Methylomagnum ishizawai: one gene and its partner. The protein of the gene in region 2 interacts with the protein of the main gene of each other region in a pairwise test. Links are inferred from orthologs where the notes say so. Each region holds a gene or a part of one and is shown on either strand. Other genes may lie near its edges.

The links.
Region 1: the proteins of pheT (region 2) and secD interact in binary tests that used the Escherichia coli proteins (3 or more experiments, as listed by UniProt). The link is inferred for Methylomagnum ishizawai from one-to-one orthologs.

What each region holds. Positions count from the first base shown.
Region 1 is NZ_FXAM01000001.1:3,111,119-3,116,927, forward strand. What follows is about bases 1,521-4,512. They hold secD (protein translocase subunit SecD), read right to left. Parts: upstream 3,943-4,512; coding sequence 2,098-3,942; downstream 1,521-2,097. Other genes in these bases: secF (protein translocase subunit SecF), read right to left, coding at 1,521-2,085; yajC (preprotein translocase subunit YajC), read right to left, coding at 4,006-4,353; tgt (tRNA guanosine(34) transglycosylase Tgt), read right to left, coding at 4,455-4,512. Also shown: sodium:proton antiporter NhaD, read right to left, coding at 1-964; more of secF, read right to left, coding at 1,153-1,520; more of tgt, read right to left, coding at 4,513-5,561; preprotein translocase subunit SecG, read right to left, coding at 5,751-5,809. UniProt on the Escherichia coli protein: Part of the Sec protein translocase complex. Interacts with the SecYEG preprotein conducting channel. SecDF uses the proton motive force (PMF) to complete protein translocation after the ATP-dependent function of SecA.
Region 2 is NZ_FXAM01000001.1:2,439,575-2,442,631, forward strand. It holds pheT (phenylalanine--tRNA ligase subunit beta), read left to right. Parts: upstream 1-368; coding sequence 369-2,747; downstream 2,748-3,057. Other genes in the region: pheS (phenylalanine--tRNA ligase subunit alpha), read left to right, coding at 1-346; B9N93_RS10835 (integration host factor subunit alpha), read left to right, coding at 2,751-3,057.

The DNA of each region.
Region 1 (5,809 bases), 670 kb from region 2 along the record:
TGGGATCGCCCAGGCGTTCGGAGCCGTCCGGTTCGTGGGCGGTACGCAGCAGATAGAAACTGAAGAACTGCAACAAACCCAAACCCGCCATCATCCCGGCGGCGGGCGGCAGTTTCAGGAACACATCCGAAGCCACGGTGATCGCCAGGGTCAGCACAAACAAGGCGATGATCCGCCGGGCCCCCCGCCGCAACACCACCTGCCGCCGCGATACCACCGGGCATTCCCTGGGCACGAAAAAGTGCATGATTAGGGCGGGCACCAGGAAATTCACCAAGCAAGGCACCGCCAGCCGGAAGAATTCGGCGAACTCGACGATGCCGCTCTGCCAGACGAACAAGGTGGAAATGCCGCCCAAGGGACAGAACGAACCCCCGGCATTGGTCGCCACCACGATATTGACGCAGGCCAGCGCCACGAATTTGGGTTCGTGCTTGCCGACCGCCGCCGCCACCGCGCCCATCAACAGCCCCACCGCCAAACCGCTGACGGCGGTGGAAATCACGAAGGCCAAGCCGCCGGTGATCCAGAACAACTGCCGATAGCTGAATTCGCGGTTGAGCAGCCAGACCCGGAGCGCGTCGAAGATGCCCCGGTCCTCCATGGCGTTGAGATAGGTCATGGACACCAAGATGAACAGCAGCAATTCGGCATAGGCCAGCAGGTTGCTCTCGAAGGCGGTCACCGCCGGTTTGGGATCGCCGACCAGGGCGTATTGGATGCAGATGGCGAACCAGACCAGGGCCGCGCCCATCACCATGGGCTTGGACTTTCTCAGGTCGGTGGTTTCCTCGGTCATGGCGAGGATATAGGCCAGGACCGTGATGGCGATGGCGAGATAGCCGATGAAATGGTGGGTCAGGTCGAGGTGGGGGAGGACTGGCGGGGGTTCTTGGATTTCGCCGGAGACAGCAATCAAGGGGATGGATAATAGGGAACACAAAGCCAGCGCGCGCTTGGCCATACTGAAAGCTCCTGATTCACGAACCGAAATCGATGGATTCCGCGCATTAAATACGAAATGCGGTAAATTTTGCGTAAAAACACCATCGCCCCCCAATACACTCGGGAATACCCGCCCGTCGGCCGGGCTTGGGCGCGGGCAAAGAAAAAGGCCGCTGATGCGGCCTTTTCCATGGATATCGAACCGGCTCAAGGACGGTTATCGATGGGCTGCCCCTTCTCCGGCAATAGCAAATCGGCCCGGCTCACGCCCAGGGCCAAGGCCACGGGGCATGCCACCAGCACCGACGAATAGATACCGAACACGATGCCGATGGTCAGGGCCAGGGCGAAATTGTGCAGCGCCTCGCCGCCGAAGAAGAACATCGCCAGCACCATCAACTGGGTCATGCTGTGGGTGATGACGGTACGCGACATGGTGGCGGTGATGGCGTTGTCGATGACCTCGGTCACGCTGGCGCGGCGCATCTTGCGGAAGTTCTCGCGCACCCGGTCGAACACCACCACCGATTCGTTCACCGAATAGCCCAGGATGGCGAGGATGCCGGCCAGGACGCTGAGGGTGAATTCCCATTGGAAGAAGGCGAACATGCCGAGGATGATCACGATATCGTGCATGTTGGCGATGATCGCCGCCACCGAGAAGCGCCAGGCGAACCGCAGCGACAAATAGGCCATGATGCCGAACGCCACCAGGAGCAGGGCCAATACCCCGCTCTCGTAGAGTTCCTGGCCGACCTGCGGACCCACGAATTCGACCCGGCGCAAGGTCGCCGAAGCGTCCTGGGCCTTGAGGCTGGACAGCACCTGCTCGCTCAGTTGCGGACCCTTCACGCCTTCTTTCAGCGGCAGGCGGATCAGCACTTCCTTGGAGGTACCGAAGTTCTGCACCGCCACCTCGCTCATTTCCTGTTGTTCCAGGGCGGTGCGGATGGCCTCGATATTGGCGGGCTGCGAATAACTGACCTCGATCAACATGCCGCCGGTGAAATCGATCCCTAGGTTCAAGCCCCGGAAGACCAAGGCCAATACCGCCAGGATGAACGTCACCAAGGAGATGGTGGTGGTGATCTTCCCATAGCGCATGAACGGGATGTCATGCTTGATTTTGAAAAGCTCCATGAAACCGCCCCCTTAGATGGCTAGCTGGGTCAGCTTGCGGCGCTGACCATAGGTGAGATTGACCAGCGCCCGCGAAACCACCACGGCGCTGAAGATCGAGGTCAGGATGCCGATGCACAAGACCGCCGCGAACCCGCGCACCGGACCCGAACCCAGCATGAACAAGGCGACACCAGCCACGAAGGTGGTCACGTTGGAGTCGAGGATGGTGGCGAAGGCGCGTTCATAGCCAGCGTAGATGGCGAGCTGCGGCGAGATGCCCATGCGCAGTTCCTCGCGGATACGCTCGTTGATGAGGACGTTGGCGTCGATGGCCATACCCACCGTGAGCGCGATACCGGCGAGGCCCGGCAAGGTCAAGGTCGCCTGCATCACCGATAACACCGCGACCAGGAGCAGCACGTTGGAACCCAAGGCCAGGATCGAGAACAAGCCGAACACGCGGTAATACACGATCATGAATATCGCGATGGCAACGAAGCCGTAGCCGTTGGAACTCACGCCGCGCTCGATGTTCTCCTTGCCCATGCTGGGACCGATGGTGCGTTCCTCGACGATATCGACCGGCGCGGCCAGGGCGCCGGCCCGCAGCAACAGGGCGAGGTTGCGGGCTTCCTCGGTGCTGTCCAGCCCGGAAATCTGGAAGCGCTTGCCCAGGCGGTCGCGGATGGTCGCCACGTTGATGACTTCCTCCACCTTGCGGTGTGTCGTCACCTTCTGGCCATCGACTTCCTTGGTTTCGGCCTTGTTCTCGATGTAGACCACGGCCATGGGCTTGCCGATGTTGTCGCGGCTGACATCGGCCATTTTGCGGGAGCCGGGACCGTTCAAGGTCACGAATACCGCCGCCGAACCGGATTGCTGTTCCAGGCCGGAAGAGGAATCGACGATCTGGTCGCCGGTGACGATGATCTTGCGTTGCAGCAGGAGGGGCCTGCCGTTGCGGTCCTTGTAGAGGCGGGAACCGATGGGGGTCTTGCTTTCTTCGGTGGGGGTCGGGTGTTCGGTATCGACCAGCCGGAATTCCAAAGTCGCGGTCGCGCCCAGGATTTCCTTGGCGCGGGCGGTATCCTGCACGCCGGGCAATTGCACCACGATGCGGTCCTCGCCCTGCTGCTGGATCAAGGGTTCGGCCACGCCCAGTTCGTTGACGCGGTTGCGCAGGGTGGTGATGTTCTGGGCCACGGCGAGGCGGCGGATTTCGCGCTGCTCGGGTTCGGTGAGGTTGCCGCGGATCACGGTGTCCTGGATGTCCAGGGCCAGGCCGCGCACTTCGCGCTTGATGATGTCCTTGGCTTGGCCCAGGGTGGCGAGGTCGGCGAATTTCACCACCACGGTCTTGCCGTCGCGGTCCACCGATTGATAGCGGATTTTGCTTTCCCGCAGCAGGGAGCGGATGTCCTCGGCGTAGCGTTCCTCGGCCTGGGTCAGGGCGGCATCGGTATCGACCTGCATCAGGAAATGCACGCCGCCCCTGAGGTCGAGACCCAGGTACATCGGCTTGGCCCCCAAGGCGCGGAGCCAATCCGGGGTCGCGGGGGCGAGGTTGAGCGCCACCACATAGTTCTCGCCCATGCCGGTTTGCAGGGCATCGGCGGCTTTGATCTGGTTATCGGTCTGGGCATAGCGGATCAACAAGCGCTTGTCCGCCAATTCGACCGACTTGGGTTTCAGCCCGGCGTCGCCCAGGAGTTTCTCGACCTTCTCGACGGTGGTCTGGTCCAGCTTCGCGCCCCTGGACGGGGAAAGCTGGACCGAAGGGTCTTCGCCGAATAGGTTGGGCAGCGCGTAAATGACCGCGAGCGCCAGCACGGCGAGTATCAAAAGGTTTTTCCAAAGTGGAAAGCTGTTTCGCATGGTTGCTGCCTAATAGCGGGCGATGCCGGGGAAAGGCATCCGCGATGGAAGGACTCCCGTGTGTTATTTTTCGGCCTTCTTCCTGGCCTTGTAGGTGCCCTTGGGAACCAGGGACGCGATGGCGTGGCGCTGCACGTAGATATGGACGTTGTCGGTGAGTTCGAGTTGGACGAAACTGTCGTCTAGGTCGGAAACCTTGCCCAGGATACCGCCAGTGGTGACGACCTCGGCCCCTTTGCCCAGGCTGTCGAGCATCTTTTTCTGTTCCTTGTTGCGCTTCTGCTGGGGCATCACGAACAGGAAGTAAAACACCGCCAGGATACCCAGCGGCAAAATCAAACCGGCCAGACCCGGTGCTTGCGCCGCTGGTGCCGCAGCTTCGGCCATTGCGTCGGAAATGAAGAAACCCATGATCGATCCTTTACTTAGCGTTGGATAAAGCGCGGCATTATGGCACAAAATCCGCAACGATTTCTCTCCGCCGACGAAGCCGGGACCGGGAAATCGCGACGCTAAGCTCCGCCATTCCGCTGCCGGGCGTAGAAATCGGCGACAAAGCCATCCAGGTTCCCCGCCTCGATGGCCGCCCGCAGCCCGGCCATCAGTTCCTGGTAATAGAACAGGTTGTGGATGGTATTGAGCCGGGCGCCCAAAATTTCCCCGCATTTGTCCAGGTGCCGCAGATAGGACCGGCTGTAATGGCGGCAGGTATAGCAGCCGCATTCCTCGTCCAAGGGCCGGGTATCGCGCTGGTATGGGCTATTGCGGATACGGATCGCGCCATTGCGGGTGAAGAGATGGCCGTTGCGGGCGTTGCGGGTGGGCATGACGCAATCGAACATGTCGATACCGACCCGCACCGCCTCGACGATATCCTCGGGCGTGCCCACGCCCATCAGATAGCGCGGCCTGCCCTGGGGCATCCTGGGCATCAGGGCGTCCAGCACCCGCGCCCGGTCTTCCTTGGGCTCGCCCACCGACAAGCCGCCGATGGCATAGCCGTCGAAACCGATGGCTTGCAAACCCTCGACCGATTCCAGCCGCAATTCTTCGTATACCCCGCCTTGCACGATGCCGAACAAAGCCGCCGGGTTGTCGCCATGAGCCTCGCGGCTGCGCCTGGCCCAGCGCAAGGACAAGCGCATCGATTGCGCCGCCTGCTCGTAGGTGGCGGGATACGGCGTGCATTCGTCGAAGATCATCACGATATCGGAACCCAGTTCGCGCTGCACCGCCATGGATTCTTCCGGTCCCAGGAACACCTCGCTCCCATCCACCGGCGAACGGAAGCGCACGCCCGCCTCGCCGATCTTGCGCATGGCCCCGAGGCTGAACACCTGGAAACCGCCGGAATCGGTGAGGATCGGCCCCTGCCAGTGCATGAAACCGTGCAGATCGCCGTGCAGCCGGATGATTTCGGTGCCGGGCCTGAGCATCAGATGGAAAGTGTTGCCGAGGATGATATCGGCCCCGAGGCCGGCGAGTTCCTCCGGCGTCATCGCCTTGACGGTGCCATAGGTGCCCACCGGCATGAAGGCCGGGGTGCGCACCCGGCCCCTGGGAAACACCAGTTCCCCCCGGCGGGCCGCGCCGCAAGTGCTGCTTATGTTGAATTCCATGGGATTTTTCCGGGGTCGGAAACGAAATCGGCCCACCGGAGGGGTGGGCCGAATCGTAAGCGGATCGCTTAATGTTGGTGCCGATGGTCGGATTTGAACCGACACGACTTGCGTCACCACCCCCTCAAGATGGCGTGTCTACCAATTTCACCACATCGGCAGCTGGACTGGGTTCGCTAAGAACCGGGATCAAGGCACCGACGGCGTTTGAGGGGTGTCGGTGGGTGCCGGTACATCGGATTTCTTAG
Region 2 (3,057 bases):
CCTGTACGACTTCCTCACCCTGTTCTTCGAGAAGGATGTAGAGGTCCGTTTCCGCCCGTCCTATTTCCCATTCACCGAACCGTCCGCCGAGGTCGATATCGAGTGCGTGATGTGCGGCGGTTCCGGTTGCCGGGTGTGCGGACAGACGGGCTGGCTGGAAGTGATGGGCTGCGGCATGATCCATCCCAAGGTGTTCGATTTCGTGCGTATCGACCCGGAACGCTACACCGGCTTCGCCTTCGGGTTGGGCGTGGAGCGCATGGCCATGCTGCGCTACGGCATCAACGACCTACGGCTGTTTTTCGAGAACGATCTCAAGTTCCTCGGACAGTTCGCGGCTTTCTAAGAAGAATTAAGGATACGGCTCTATGCGTTTCAGCGAAGCCTGGCTCCGGGCCTACGTCAATCCCCCCCTCGATACCGCGCAACTGGTCCATCAATTGACCATGGCCGGTTTGGAAGTCGATAGCGCCGAACCCGCCGCCGGTACTTTTTCCGGCGTGGTGGTGGCCGAAATCCTGGAAACCTCGCCCCATCCCCAGGCCGACCGCCTGAAGGTGTGCATTGTGGCGGCGGGTTTGCCCGAACCCCTGCAAATCGTTTGCGGTGCCCCGAATGCGCGGGCCGGGTTGCGGGCCCCGCTAGCAATGGAAGGCGCGGAATTGCCGGGTGGCCTCAAGATCAAGCGTTCCGCCCTGCGCGGCGTTGAATCCTGCGGCATGATGTGCTCGGCCAAGGAATTGGGCATCGACGAAAACGCCGCCGGACTTCTGGAGTTGCCCGCCGATGCCCCGGTTGGCACCAGCCTCCGCGAGTATCTGCAACTCGACGACACCCTGATCGAAGTCGATCTGACGCCCAACCGTGCCGATTGCCTCAGCGTCGAAGGTATCGCCCGCGAAGTCGCCCTGCTCAACGGCCTGGACCTGACTCCGCCGGAAACCGCCCCGGTTCCCGTGACCATTGGCGACACGCTGCCTGTCAGCTTGCCCGCGCCGGAAGCCTGTCCGCGTTACCTGGGCCGTATGATTAAAGGCGTGTCCCGCTCGGCGGAAACCCCGTTGTGGATGAAAGAACGCCTGCGCCGCTCGGGCTTGCGTTCGCTCGATGCTGTGGTCGATGTCACCAATTACATTCTGCTGGAACTGGGCCAGCCGCTCCACGCTTTCGATGCGGCCAAGCTTGAAGGTGGTATCCAGGCCCGCTATGCCCAACCGGGCGAAAAGCTGAGCCTCCTCAACGGCCAAACAGTTGAATTGCACGCCGATACCCTGGTCATCGCCGACGACCGCAAGGCGTTGGCTTTGGCTGGCATCATGGGCGGCAGCGAATCCGCCGTGGGCGAGACCACGGTCGATATCTTCCTCGAATGCGCCTTCTTCTCGCCCGCGCTGATCATGGGCAAGGCCCGCCGTTATGGGTTGGCGACCGATTCCTCGCACCGCTTCGAGCGCGGCGTCGATTTCGAGATGCAAGCCCGCGCCATCGAACGCGCCACCCGCTTGATCCTCGATATTGCGGGCGGTGAAGCCGGTCCGGTGGTCGAGGCTTCCGGTTCCGAACACCTGCCGAAGCGCGAACCCATCGCCCTGCGCTCCGCACGGATCAGCCGCTTGCTGGGGCTCACCATCGAACCGCCCAGGGTCAAGGACATCCTATCCCGCCTGGGTCTGAACCCGCAGGACACGGCGGAAGGCTGGTCGGTCACGCCGCCCGGTTTCCGCTTCGATATCGCCATCGAAGCCGATTTGATCGAGGAACTGGGCCGCGTCTACGGCTACGATGCTTTGCCGCGCCGCCAGCCGGTCATCCCGGCCGCGATGCGCCCGGTGTCCGAACATAGCTTGGCACTGGACCGGGTCAAGGACGTGTTGGTGGATCGCGGCTTCCAGGAAGCTATCACCTATAGCTTCGTCGATGACGCCCTGCAAAAGTTCGTCGAGCCCGAACTGCCCGGCCTCCCGCTCAAAAATCCGATTTCCGCCGAACTGGGCGTGATGCGCACCGGCCTCTGGGTCGGTTTGTTGGACGCGGCGCTCAAGAACGCCAACCGCCAGCAAACCCGCGTCCGTTTGTTCGAGACCGGCCTAAGGTTCATCCAGCGCCCCGAAGGACTCGACCAACGCAAATCCATCGCCGCCCTGGTCATGGGCACGGTGAACGCCGAGCAATGGGGTGAAAAGACCCAGCCGGTCGATTTTTACGATCTCAAGGCCGATGTCGAGGCGCTGGTCCGCTTGACGGGCCGCTCCGAGGCTTTGAGCTTCGCGGCGGGCAGTCATCCGGCCCTGCATCCCGGCCAAACCGCCGAAATCAAGCTGGATGGTGAATGCCTGGGTTGGATCGGCATGTTGCATCCCCGCTTGGAAAAACAACTCGGTTTCGAGCAGAACGTATTCCTGTTCCAACTGGACCAGGACATCCTGCTCCAACGCACCGTGCCCAAGTTCAAGCCGCTGTCGAGATTCCCGCAGACCCGCCGCGATATCGCCTTGATTGTCGAGGCCGGTTTGCCGGTGGACCGCTTAGTGGATTGCGCCCAAACCCACGGCGGCGATTTGCTGCGCGAAGTTTCGGTGTTCGACGTGTACCGGGGCCAGGGCGTGGAACCCGGTAAGAAAAGCGTGGCCTTGGCCTTGATCTGGCGCGACGACGCCGAAACCCTGACCGATGCCAAGGTCGATGCCGCTGTTGCCACGGTGGTGGAAGCCCTCGCTATCGCCCATGAAGCCAAATTGAGGGACTGAATCATGGCGCTCACCAAAGCGGATATGGTGGAACATTTGTCCACCGAACTCGGTATGAACAAGAAAGACGCCAAAGACCTGGTCGATCAATTTTTTGAGGAAGTCAAAGCCGCCTTGGCGCAGGGTCGTTCGGTCAAACTGTCGGGCTTCGGCAATTTCGACCTCCGCGACAAGAACCAGCGTCCCGGTCGCAATCCCAAGACCGGCGAGGAAATCCCCATCACCGCCCGCCGCGTGGTCACTTTCAAGCCGGGCCAGAAGCTCAAGGTCAAGGTCGAGGCGTTCGAGGAACTGAACCGGGGCCAGGAAG